Regions from separate parts of the Mariniradius sediminis genome, predicted to be linked through region 2. Evidence: riboswitches for the same ligand, from Rfam matches in the RefSeq annotation. Region 2 holds a riboswitch; the other holds the start of a gene.

Region 1 (6,105 bases), on a different contig from region 2:
TTTCCGGGCCACTTCGACCATGATGGCCGCCTTGGCCAATGGCGTAGCCTCGATCACCCCCTTTATGGATTTGGAAAGCTGCCGTGCCAAAGCCGCCGAGGGCTACGTGATCGCCGGCGAACGCAACGGGCTGACCGCGGATGGTTTTGAATTGGGGAATTCCCCGATTGCCTATTTGGATGGTGCCTATGCGGGCAAGAAAATCGCCATGACCACCACCAATGGCACCCTTGCCATAGAGAAAACGAAGGCTGAGGCGACAAGGGTGATTATCGGCGCATTCGTCAACCTAAAGGCAACGGCAGATTTTTTGATCGGACTTCCCGAGGATGTCTTGATCCTGTGCGCAGGATGGAAAGGAAAGTTCAACTTGGAGGATTCGCTGTATGCGGGTGCTTTGGCGGGTTTGCTTTTCCCGCAGTTTGACACGGACTGTGATACGGTTTTCGCGATGAAAAACCTTTATCAGGACAATGCCCATCGCCTCAACCTGTTCTTGGGACAAGCGTCGCACGCCAAGCGGCTGCAGAATCACAATATCGAGGCGGATATAGATTTTTGTCTCACACTCAATAAATATGATTTGCTTGGGATTCTGAGTGGAAATGAACTGATTGCTCAAAAAACCAAATAAAATATCAGAATCGATGTAGGTAAATACTTAAACAAATCAATTTTATCTACCTTTGCTCCAAGCGCAAAACAAATCCTTCCCAACCGAAAACCAGCCATCAAAATATGTCAGAGGTCAAACTCTTTTCCGGTACCAATAGCCTTCAGCTTGCAGAAAAAATCGCCAAATACTATGGAAAACGACTTGGCGACCTGACCATGTCGAAATTCAGCGACGGCGAACTTTCCCCTAGCTTCAACGAGTCAGTCAGAGGATGCACGGTCTTTTTGATCCAATCCACCAACCCCACGGCGGACAATCTCCTCGAACTTTGCCTGATGATCGATGCGGCCAAAAGGGCCAGTGCGTACAAGGTATGTGCCGTAATCCCGTATTATGGATATGCCCGTCAGGACAGAAAAGATAGACCGAGGGTCTCGATTGCCGCCAAATTGATTGCCAACATGCTTACCTCAGCTGGCGCAGATAGAATCATGACCTGTGACCTCCATGCTGGACAAATCCAGGGTTTTTTCGACATACCTTTGGATCATTTGAACGGATCAGCTATTTTTGTGCCCTATTTGGAAAGGCTGAACCTTGACAACATGATTTTCGCTGCACCGGATGTGGGCGGAGTCGCGCGGGCAAGGGCATATGCAAAGCATTTCGAAGTAGAAATGGTTGTCTGTGATAAGCACAGAAAAAGGGCCAACGAAGTCGCATCGATGCAGGTAATCGGTGACGTGGAAGGCAAAGACGTCATATTGATCGATGACTTGGTCGACACGGCGGGCACACTTTGCAAAGCAGCCCAAATCCTGATGGAAAAAGGCGCAATCTCAGTCAGGGCTATTGCCACTCATGGTGTACTCTCTGGAAAAGCCTACGAGAATATCGAGAATTCTGTCCTTAAGGAGCTTGTCGTCACCGACACGATTCCGATGAAACAGACTTCTTCCAAAATCAGGGTATTGTCAGTAGCCGATCTGTTTGCCAAAGCCATCCACGCAGTGACCGGAAATACATCCATCAGTGCGTTGTTCATCTAGAATTTCAATCAATTATATACACTTAAAACAAATTTTATGAAATCAGTAGAGATTATAGGGTTTAAAAGAGCAAATCTCGAAAAAGGGGACTTGAACCAAATCCGTGAAGAAGGCAACGTTCCATGCGTAGTTTATGGACCTGCCCTGAAAGAGCAAATCCACTTCTACACGCCAGCTATTTTGTTCAAAGACCTCGTTTATACACCGGATGTACACATCGTAGACCTGAATATCGAGGGTGAAAAGATGAAGGCAGTTTTGAAAGACACCCAGTTTCACCCAGTGAGCGAAATGATGCTGCATGCCGACTTCCTAGCTTTCAGCCCGGAAAAACCGATCAAGTTTGAAATCCCGGTCGAAATCGTAGGTACAGCACCCGGCGTTCAGAAAGGTGGAAAGTTGGAATTCAAAACCAGAAGATTGGCAGTGAAAGGTTTGGCAGCAAACCTTCCCGATAAGATCCAAGCTGATATTTCAAATTTGGACTTGGGCAAATCAGTGAGAGTAAGTGATGTCAAGGCTGAGGGCTTTGAAATCCTTACAAGTCCAAACGTGACCATCGCGACTATCGGTATTCCAAGAGCATTGAGAGGCAAGAAAGAATAGTAACTTCTTCCAATCCAAAATCAGATTCCTGCCCCAAAAAGGCAGGAATCTTTATTTTTGCACACCTTACCAGAAACTTACACCATGAAATACCTCATCGTCGGTCTTGGCAATATTGGCCCCGAATACGAACTGACGCGGCACAATGTCGGCTTCCTCACTGTGGACCGCTTGGCAGACCGGGAAGGCGCCGATTGGAAAAGCAACCGCCTTGCCTTTACCGCCGAATTCAAACACAAGGGCCGGCAGATTCACTTGATCAAACCCACCACGTACATGAATCTCAGCGGGAAGGCGGTTAATTATTGGATGAAGGAATTGGGAATTCCCAAGGAAAACATCATGGTGATTGTGGACGATGTCGCGCTGCCTTTTGGAAAACTGCGCATGCGTGCCAAAGGCTCATCCGCCGGGCATAATGGCCTAAAGAATATCGAAGAACTGCTTGGTGGCCAGGATTATCCACGCTTGCGGTTTGGCATTGGGGATAATTTCCCAAAAGGACGGCAGGTTGAGTATGTTTTGGGAAGATTCACTGCGAAGGAATTTGACGAACTCCCGATTTTCATGGACAAGGCCATCGATATGTGCCTTAGCTTTTGCACCATCGGCATCCATATGACCATGACGCAGTTCAATGAGTGAAGGGACTTGGTGGTTAGTGGTTATTGGTTATTGGTTATTAGGTAAAAAGTCCATAGACCATGGTTTTGGGTTGGTGGGTCGAAAGACATCCGTCTATGGAAGGGATTGGGGTCAAGGGTCCGTAGCCAAAAAATTCACCCAAGATTTCCCAAATCAGACTCCAGGGATTGAATTCCCGATACCCGACCTTAAATCCGAGTTACGTTTCTTTCTCTTGCTTCTTGGTTCTTGCCTCTTGCCTCTTGCTTCTTGCTTCTTGGTTCTTGTCTCTCGCATCTCGTATCTCATATCTCATATCTCCCATCTCAAGTTCAAATCAATTTCCCCACATCCTTGCAATTCCAAGCCCTGATGCATTACTTTGCAGCACTTCAGGAAACTGATTTATAAAGAAGAGGCGAGAGAACAGGCTCGACGACCCTCTGGCAACCATTCAAAAACTATGAAAAGGTGCCAAAACCTGCCCATCTGGGAACTATAAATTGGAGATTATGACAAAGCTTTCTGTTCTTAGCCAACTTCGATCACTGGATTTTTTTAGGCTTGAGGCCTTTTCCCTGAGGATTATACAAAGACTTTCCAATCCGAAACCCACCAACCATGGACTATCGTCTATGGACTATTGTCTATTTACCACCAACCAATAATTACTCCCCACTCCAAACCTATGTCCCATTTCGAAACTGACGCCATACGGCTTTCCACTTCCAAATCCAACCAAAGGGAACATTCCGCCCCGATTTACCTTACCTCAAGCTTCACGTTCGAATCAGCTGAGGAAGCCCGTCAAATGTTTGCGGAGGAGATCGAGGGAAATATCTATTCCCGCTACGCCAATCCCAACACTTCCGACTTAATCCAAAAAGTCTGTGCCGCAGAAGGGACCGAAGCCGGAATTGCTACAGCTTCAGGGATGGCCGCGATGTTTGGAAGCATTGCCGCACTCCTGCAGCAAGGTGACCATGTCTTGGCATCCAGATCGCTATTTGGATCTACCCACCAGCTATTGACCCGCGTGTTTCCAAAATGGGGCATTACCTCCACTTATGGGGACATTTCGGATATCCAAAACTGGGAAAGCCTCCTGAGGCCAAACACCAAGATGCTCTTTATCGAAACCCCCTCCAATCCAGGTTTGGAGATCATAGACCTCGAATGGGCAGGTAAATTCGCCGAAACACATAACTTGATTTTGGTGGTCGACAACTGCTTCGCAACACCCTACCTACAGCAGCCTGCCAAATGGGGTGCACATATCGTGACACATTCGGCTACCAAGTACATCGATGGACAAGGCCGCGTTTTGGGCGGATTGATTTTGGGGAAAAAAGAACTGATCAAGGAAGTGGAGTTCTTTGCGAGGCATACCGGCCCGGCCCTCTCCCCTTTCAATGCCTGGATGCTCGCCAAAAGCATGGAAACCCTGGCTGTCCGCATGGATCGGCATTGCAGCAATGCACTCCGGGTTGCACAATACTTCGGGGGAAACAAACATTTGGATTTTGTGAAATATCCTTTCCTTCCTTCGCATCCACAGTTTGACCTGGCAAAAAAACAAATGAAGCAAGGAGGAGGCATCATTACGCTTTCCCTAAAAGGAGGTATCCAACGTGCCCAAAGGTTTATCGATTCCCTTCAGATGGTCTCTATCACGCCCAATCTTGGCGACAGCCGCAGCATTGTGACGCATCCGGCTTCCACCACACACAGCAAACTTACCGTGGATGAGCGGCAACTGGTGGGGATTTCAGACGGCTTGGTGCGCCTCTCGGTAGGCCTTGAGCATGTGGACGACATTATCCAAGATGTGGAAAGGGCATTGGATTTATCGACACAATGATCACTACTTTCAGTGCATCGTGTAGCGTTTCCAACGAGTAAGCCGTCATAGGAATACAAATCCATTACCCATGAAAACCTACCAAATTCTGATTGCGGCTGTGCTTGTCTTTTTGGCGGCTTGCCAGCCTTCCGAAGACCTGAAGCCCATTGAACCAAATCTCCGTACCCTATCCGCTGCAGAAGTCGAATTGTCCGATGCAAGCGGCAAGTTTGCCTTGGATCTTTTCCAGCAGCTTTACGACCCGGCGAAAACCAACCAATTCTTCAGCCCCTATAGTATCCATCAGGCACTTTCCATGACCATGAACGGCAATGAGGGCGATGTGCTGAAGGAATTTGTCGATGTACTGCGCTATGGAAACATCAGCCTCGATCAAGCAAACGCTGGCAGCAGAGATCTTCGGGAATTTTTACTGCAAGTAGATCCGAAAGTCAAATTGGCCATTGCCAATGCCATTTGGTACAAAAAAGAATACCAAGTGCAGGTTCCCTTCAAACAGACAGCACAGGAATATTATGATGCAGAGATCGCGGGATTGGACATGCTGGATCCGCAATCTGTTAACATAATCAACGATTGGATCGAAAAGCAGACCAACAACCTAATTCAGGATATGTTGGACAGAATTCCTGAAAATGCCGTCATGTACCTGGTCAACGCCATCTATTTCAAGGCAGACTGGAAATACCAGTTTGAAGCAAAAAACACCAAGAAGGAGCCATTTTTTCCTGCCCCCGGCCAAAGCGTACAAGTAGACATGATGGATCTTGGAAAAGCTTCCACGTTTAAGGTGGCTTTTGTCAATGGCTTCCAATACATAGAAATCCCCTACAGCACCGGCCAATACAGCATGGGAGTCCTCTACCATCCACAAGGCAATATCAATGAGATCGCCCAGCTCGTAAACTGGGAAAACATCCAATCATGGCGCAGAAACAGCACCGAGACGAATCTGATTCTGAAAATGCCAAAATTCAAGCTGCGGCAGAAGATGGGCAACATGAAGGACGATCTCATAGAAATGGGATTGGTAAAGCCTTTCTCCTTTAGCAGGGAAAACTTCACCAAGCTGTTTTCCAATCCCACGGATGAACTAAAGATCAGCCGGGTCATCCATGATGCCATGATAGAAGTGGATGAAAAAGGCAGCGAAGCCGCTGCGGCCACCGTCGTGGAGGTTGTCGAGAAAACGTCCGCGGGACCACCGATACCCCAGGTGCTGGTATTGGATAAGCCATTCATCTTCTTTATCCAAGAAAAACACAGCGGTGCTATTCTTTTTATGGGTAAATTGGGGAATCCTTCGATAATTTAGTTTCCGCAAATGCATGGTCAGAATCCTGCTT
Region 2 (6,105 bases):
AATATACGATGGGCGCGTCGGTTTTTGCGGACTGGTGGGCTTACAAGTTTGAGGTTTATTACTCCACGGCTTACAATGCCGCTATCCTGATGGAAAATAATGTCATCACTTCCATCAACTCCGATTCCGGCGAATTGATCCGTCACCTTTACCATGAGGCGGGGAAAGCACAGCGTTATGGACAATTGACTGATGAGCAGACGCTCGCGCTGATCACCATCAACCCCGCCAAGCAACTCGGTATCGCTGATAAGGTTGGTTCGATTGAGGAAGGAAAGCAGGCTGATTTGGTGATTTTCGATGGACATCCGCTTTCCGTGTACGCTATTCCACAGATGACCTTTGTCGATGGTGTCAAATATTTCGACGTTAACGAAGATTCGGATGACCGGAGGCTCAAAGTCTCCGCAACTGAGGCCTTGGAACCGATTTACCTGAAGGAGCATGAGCACCGCTGCATGCATGGGGTGGATTTCTTTTTCACCAACTTCGGCAGAAACCTATTTACACACGAGCACTAAGAAATATCCCAGAGATTCAAACTGAAAAAGATGAAAAGGATCATAAAATCGATATTCCTCCTGGCGGTTTGCCTGTCACCATTTTGGGCCAAGGCCCAATTTGACGGGGAATTCGTCAAACCAAGAAACGGCAAATTTCTGCTTCAAAATGCGACCATCGTAACAGTGACGAAGGGTGTGATTGAAAACGGCAGTGTCCTGATGGACCAAGGCAAAATCCTTGCAATGGGGAAAAACATCGCTGCCGGAGATGCGGAAGTCATTGACTGTACAGGCAAATTCATTTACCCCGGCATGATAGACGGAGGAAGCAGACTCGGTCTTGTCGAAGTGAACTCCATACCCGAAACCCAGGATTTTGCCGAAATCGGGCAAGTGACGCCCAACATGCAGGCACTGGTGGCGGTGAATCCCAATTCGGTGGCTATTCCAGTCACACGGGTCAGTGGTGTAACAACTACCCTAGCGGTTCCCTCAGGAGGTCTGTTCCCGGGCACCGCCGCCCTCATAAACCTCAACGGGTACACGCCAGACCAGATGTATGCTGGATTCAAGGGCGTGGTACTCAACTTTCCCTCCTCTGCGAGAAGAAGCACTTGGGACAGGAGAAGCGAAGAAGAAGTCCAAAAGGAAGCAGAAAAGGCAGAAAAGAGCCTGAATGAAATTTGGGACAGGGCCGTTACTTATCACCAACTTACCAAATCCGGTGTGACTTTGCAGTATTACCCTGAAATGGAGCACTTGGCCAAAGTAATAGCTGGCGAGCTTCCCTTGCTGGTGGAAGTAAATGCTGCCAATGACATCGTCAACGCCATCAAATGGATCGAATCAAAAAAGGTGAAGGCAATCCTCACGGGCGTGGCCGAAGGTTGGAGGGTAGCCGACAAGATCGCTGCTGCAAAATTGCCGGTCATCGTTGGCCCCATGCTGTCGATCCCTACCCGGCAATCCGATCGGTATGATGCCGCCTACACCAATCCTGGAAAAATGGCCAAAGCTGGGGTGAAAGTCGTCATCCGATCCAATGACGCCGAAAACACCAGGAACCTCCCCTTCAACGCTGGATTTGCGGCGGCATATGGAATGGGTAAAGAAGATGCGCTAAAGGCCGTGACAATCAACGCCGCAGAGGTCTTTGGTGTTGCTGACAAATTGGGCTCGATAGAAGTCGGAAAGGACGCCACGCTATTTGTCTGTACCGGAGATCCGTTTGAGACCAAAACCCAGATCAATTTCGTATTCATTGATGGGTACAAAGTCCCTATGAACAGCAGGCATATCGAACTCTACCAAGAGTTTCTCGAAAGGTCTCCAGGTCTGAAAAAGAACTAAAACAAAAAACCACGGTAGAATTAACCGTGGTTTTTTGTTTCAATTCAATTGTTAAATTGCATCTGCATTGCAGACAAGCGAGAAAGACTCAAATCATTTATTTCATCTTAAATCCATAACCCATGATTGTAAGCACAACCAATAGTTTAGAAGGTTACACCGTAACTGCCTATTTGGGCATCGTGTCCGGCGAAACCATTATCGGCGCCAACGTTTTCAAGGATTTTTTCGCAACCATTACTGACATTGTCGGTGGCAGGGCTGGTGCCTACGAGCGTGTCCTGAGGGAGGCAAAAGCCACCGCGATGGCTGAGATGGAAATGCAGGCAAGGGCTTTCGGTGCCAACGCCATTATCGGTATTGATTTGGATTACGAGACAATCCGCGAAGGAATGCTGATGGTGACGGCCGCCGGAACCGCAGTCAAAGTCGAAAAGAAATCCTAATTGACAATCTCGATTTTTCCAGAACTCACCTCGCCCCTGACTGTATGGGCAGAACCATTATTGATCACCAAACTGCCGGATGATTGGCTGTCGCCGACGCGCACAAAGCCACTTCCGGCAGTTATGTTGAAATTAAAATCACTTAGGCGGCTTCCAGTTTGGATATAAATATTTCCGGAAGAAGATTTCAAGTCAGTGTTTGGCCCCAGTCCTGTCGCGGTCGCAAATAGCTGACCCGAGGAAAGATGACCTTTCCCGATACTCAATACCCGCTGCAATTCTATTTTTCCGGAAGATACCACAGCATTTACTTGACCATTGACGTCTGTCAGCTTGATTTCCCCACTTGAAGCTTCCGCTTCCACATTTCCGTCTATGCGCTGCATATTGATCCGCCCGGAAGAAATCACTACGCCGATGTTTCCTGCCAAATCCGTCCCGGATACTGTCCCCGAACTATTATTGATGTAAATATCGTCGCCGGTAATATCCGAAATTTGAATATTGCCCGAACTTGCGAGAAATCGAGGCGCGGTTCCGACCACGCTATTGGCTGTCAATGAACCGGATCCAGCACTGAGGTTTACCTCCATCAACTTAGGTCCCGTAAGCCTGATGTAGCCTTCAGAACGATAGTTACCCCAAGTGCCTCCTTTTTTGACGGTCCGAACGATGAGCCTCGTACCTTCGACATCAAATTCAATGACAAATTTATTATCCGAATTGGCACGAAGGAGGGCATCTAAGGTCACATCCTGTTTACCAACTTGTCCTTCATAGGACACTTCCAGAAATGCGCCTTCTACTTCGATTTCGGTAATACTGCTGAAATCCTGATTGATTTCGGAAACCACAGAGAGGTCATTGTCCAAACAGGAATTGAGACCCAAAAGGGCAAAAATGCCTAAAATGGTTACAAGAGTTCTTGATTTTAAATACATGGTGCTCATGGTAATTTGATTTATTTGTTGGTTTGTTTTGATAGTTTCGCCAATACAGTGCCATAGTGCCTTGGTTTCCAAGTGGAAGGCATCTTTTGCCTACTTTTCCTTTTTGTTTTTAGCAAATGTCAATAAAGTGGTTCATTTGTAAGGTTTTACAAATCTCAATAATTGTGCACCTTGTTCCAATTTCGACCAAAAACCAAATCCTGGAATGGCCGATCAGGGATTGCGGCTGTACAATTAACTTCCCCCCTTTCCCAAAAGACAACCCAAAGACCACGCACCCCTATTGAAGACAAAAAGATTTTTGAGGCAATCACCACGAAATTGAAACAGGGCCTAGGCCAAATTATTTATTGGGATTTTTTGCAATTGCGGGGATTGAGGCATTTCTTTGCATATCCTTTCACTTTTTGGTGTTGGGATTTATAAAGAAGAGGTGAGAGACAGGCTCGATGACCCTCTGGCAACCTGGAAATACCAAGGTGCCAATTCCTGCCAGATCATTCTGGAAATATAAATTCTTAACATAATGAAACCCTTCCCCTTTTCCCCAAGTATTGTTGATTTGAATCGCTGCGGGCAGCGACGTTTGCTCTTCCTTTTTGTTATCTTGTTACTTATTGGCAAAAGCATTGGACACAGTGCCTTGCATAAGCTCAGAATCATTCCCATAACCAATTAACCAACAATCCCATGGCACCTTTTCGTTTTGAAACCCTCCAATTGCATGCTGGACAAAAACCAGACCCAACTACCAATTCACGAGCAGTACCCATTTACCAAACAACGTCCTACACATTTGACTCAGCCGACCATGGCGCCAATCTTTTTGCGTTGAAGGAGTTTGGTAACATCTACACAAGGATCATGAATCCTACTACCGATGTCTTCGAACAAAGGGTAGCGGCATTGGAAGGCGGAGTTGCCGCATTGGCGACGGCATCTGGACAGGCTGCGCAGTTCTTGGCATTAAACAACATCCTGCAGGCTGGAGACAATTTTGTATCCACTTCGTTTTTGTACGGTGGTACATACAACCAGTTCAAAGTTTCCTTCAAACGCATTGGGATAGAAGCCCGTATCGCAAAAGGAAATGATCCTGCGGATTTTGAAAAACTGATCGATAGCAAAACCAAGGCACTCTATCTTGAGACGATAGGAAACCCGGAATTCAACGTGCCCGATTTCGAAGCAATAGCCGCATTGGCAAAAAAATATGACCTGCCACTCGTTGTAGACAACACATTCGGCGCAGGTGGATGCCTCTGTCAACCCCTCAAACACGGGGCAAATGTAGTGGTTGCGTCCGCCACCAAATGGATCGGTGGACACGGCACCTCGATCGGCGGCATCATCGTAGACGGTGGCAACTACAATTGGGGCAATGGCAAATTCCCCCAATTCTCCGAGCCTTCGGAAGGATACCATGGTTTGGTATTTTGGGATGTATTTGGCGAAGGTAATCCGCTCGGTTTGCCAAATATGGCATTTGCCATCCGCGCCAGGACAGAAGGTTTGCGCGATTTTGGCCCCGCGATTTCACCGTTCAATTCCTTCCTTTTGCTGCAAGGATTGGAGACACTTTCCCTACGTGTCCAAAGAACCGTGGACAACGCCCTTGCAATCGCGCAGTGGCTGGAGTCACACCCTAAAGTCCAAAAAGTAAATTATCCAGGCCTTGCGTCCTCCCCCTACCATTCCCTGGCAAAGAAATACCTACGCAACGGCTTCGGAGGCGTGCTGAGTTTTGAAATCAAAGGATCCAAGGAAAGTGCGACAACCTTTATCAACAACCTCAAACTGATTTCACACTTGGCAAACGTGGGTGATGCGAAAACCTTGATAATCCAACCTTCGGCTACCACCCATCAGCAACTAACGGATGCGGAACAGCTTGCCGCGGGCGTGACCCCTTCGCTGCTGAGGCTTTCATTGGGAATCGAACACATTGAAGACATCAAAGAGGACCTGCAGCAGGCTTTTGACAGTCTTCCCTAATCAACATTACCGGGAATCCGTTGCGGAAAAGGATTCCAAAACAACCTTAGAATGAATTTGACTAGCAATTACCTGATTACAGACATGGCGCAAGAGACCTTCACATTTGAGGGGAAATTTGAATTAGAATCCGGAGAATCACTTCCTGGATTCCAGTTGGCTTATACCACCCAAGGGCATTTGACCACAGAGAAGGATAATGTCGTCTGGGTCATCCATGCCCTGACCGGCGACGCCAATCCCCAAGAATGGTGGTCGGGAATCATTGGGGAGGACAAGTTCTTCGATCCAACCAACCACTTCATTGTCTGTGCCAATCTGTTGGGTTCTTGTTACGGCAGTACAAATCCCCTTTCGATTCATCCCGAGACCGGCAAGACGTATTTCTATGACTTCCCAAATCTGACCCCAAGGGACTTGGCCAGGAGTCTTGAACACCTTCGTCAGCACCTTGGAATTGATCAAATCAATACGATTATCGGTGGCTCGCTGGGTGGACAAGTTGGCATCGAATGGGCGTATTTGCTTCAACATCAAGTCAAGAACACCATCATCCTTGCGTCCAATGCCAAAACCTCTCCATGGACAATCGCCTTCAACGAATCCCAAAGAATGGCCATCGAGACCGACTGCACATGGGGAGAAAACCACCCAGAAGCAGGCAAAAAAGGCATGGAAACTGCCCGCGCTATCGCGATGATATCCTATCGGCATCCTGAGGATTTCGCCAAGAAACAATCCGATTCATCCGAAAAACTAGATGGATTCCGGGTGTCGTCTTACCTGAGGTACCAAGGCCAAAAATTGGCAAATCGCTTCAATGCCTTTTCCTATTGGGTACTTAGCAAGGCCATGGATAGC

Evidence for each region. Region 2 has a riboswitch for S-adenosylmethionine ahead of L0U89_RS10485 (O-acetylhomoserine aminocarboxypropyltransferase/cysteine synthase family protein). Riboswitches for the same ligand answer to the same signal wherever they lie in the genome.
Region 1: linked by a shared signal. The riboswitch ahead of L0U89_RS11890 (trans-sulfuration enzyme family protein) and the one ahead of L0U89_RS10485 (O-acetylhomoserine aminocarboxypropyltransferase/cysteine synthase family protein) in region 2 are both predicted to bind S-adenosylmethionine.

The regions. Positions count from the first base shown of each region.
Region 1 covers NZ_JAKEVZ010000008.1:155,660-161,764, reverse strand. Annotated here, with positions in the region: gene L0U89_RS11910 (2-phosphosulfolactate phosphatase) at 1-634, shown strand, start outside; gene L0U89_RS11905 (ribose-phosphate pyrophosphokinase) at 739-1,665, shown strand; gene L0U89_RS11900 (50S ribosomal protein L25/general stress protein Ctc) at 1,702-2,271, shown strand; gene pth (aminoacyl-tRNA hydrolase) at 2,356-2,916, shown strand; SAM riboswitch class I at 3,298-3,400, shown strand; gene L0U89_RS11890 (trans-sulfuration enzyme family protein) at 3,584-4,756, shown strand; gene L0U89_RS11885 (serpin family protein) at 4,827-6,074, shown strand; gene L0U89_RS11880 (hypothetical protein) at 6,088-6,105, shown strand, end outside.
Region 2 covers NZ_JAKEVZ010000007.1:113,769-119,873, reverse strand. Annotated here, with positions in the region: gene L0U89_RS10505 (amidohydrolase family protein) at 1-521, shown strand, start outside; gene L0U89_RS10500 (amidohydrolase family protein) at 552-1,853, shown strand; gene L0U89_RS10495 (YbjQ family protein) at 1,976-2,299, shown strand; gene L0U89_RS10490 (DUF4097 family beta strand repeat-containing protein) at 2,296-3,249, opposite strand; SAM riboswitch class I at 3,667-3,766, shown strand; gene L0U89_RS10485 (O-acetylhomoserine aminocarboxypropyltransferase/cysteine synthase family protein) at 3,940-5,244, shown strand; gene L0U89_RS10480 (homoserine O-acetyltransferase family protein) at 5,296-6,105, shown strand, end outside.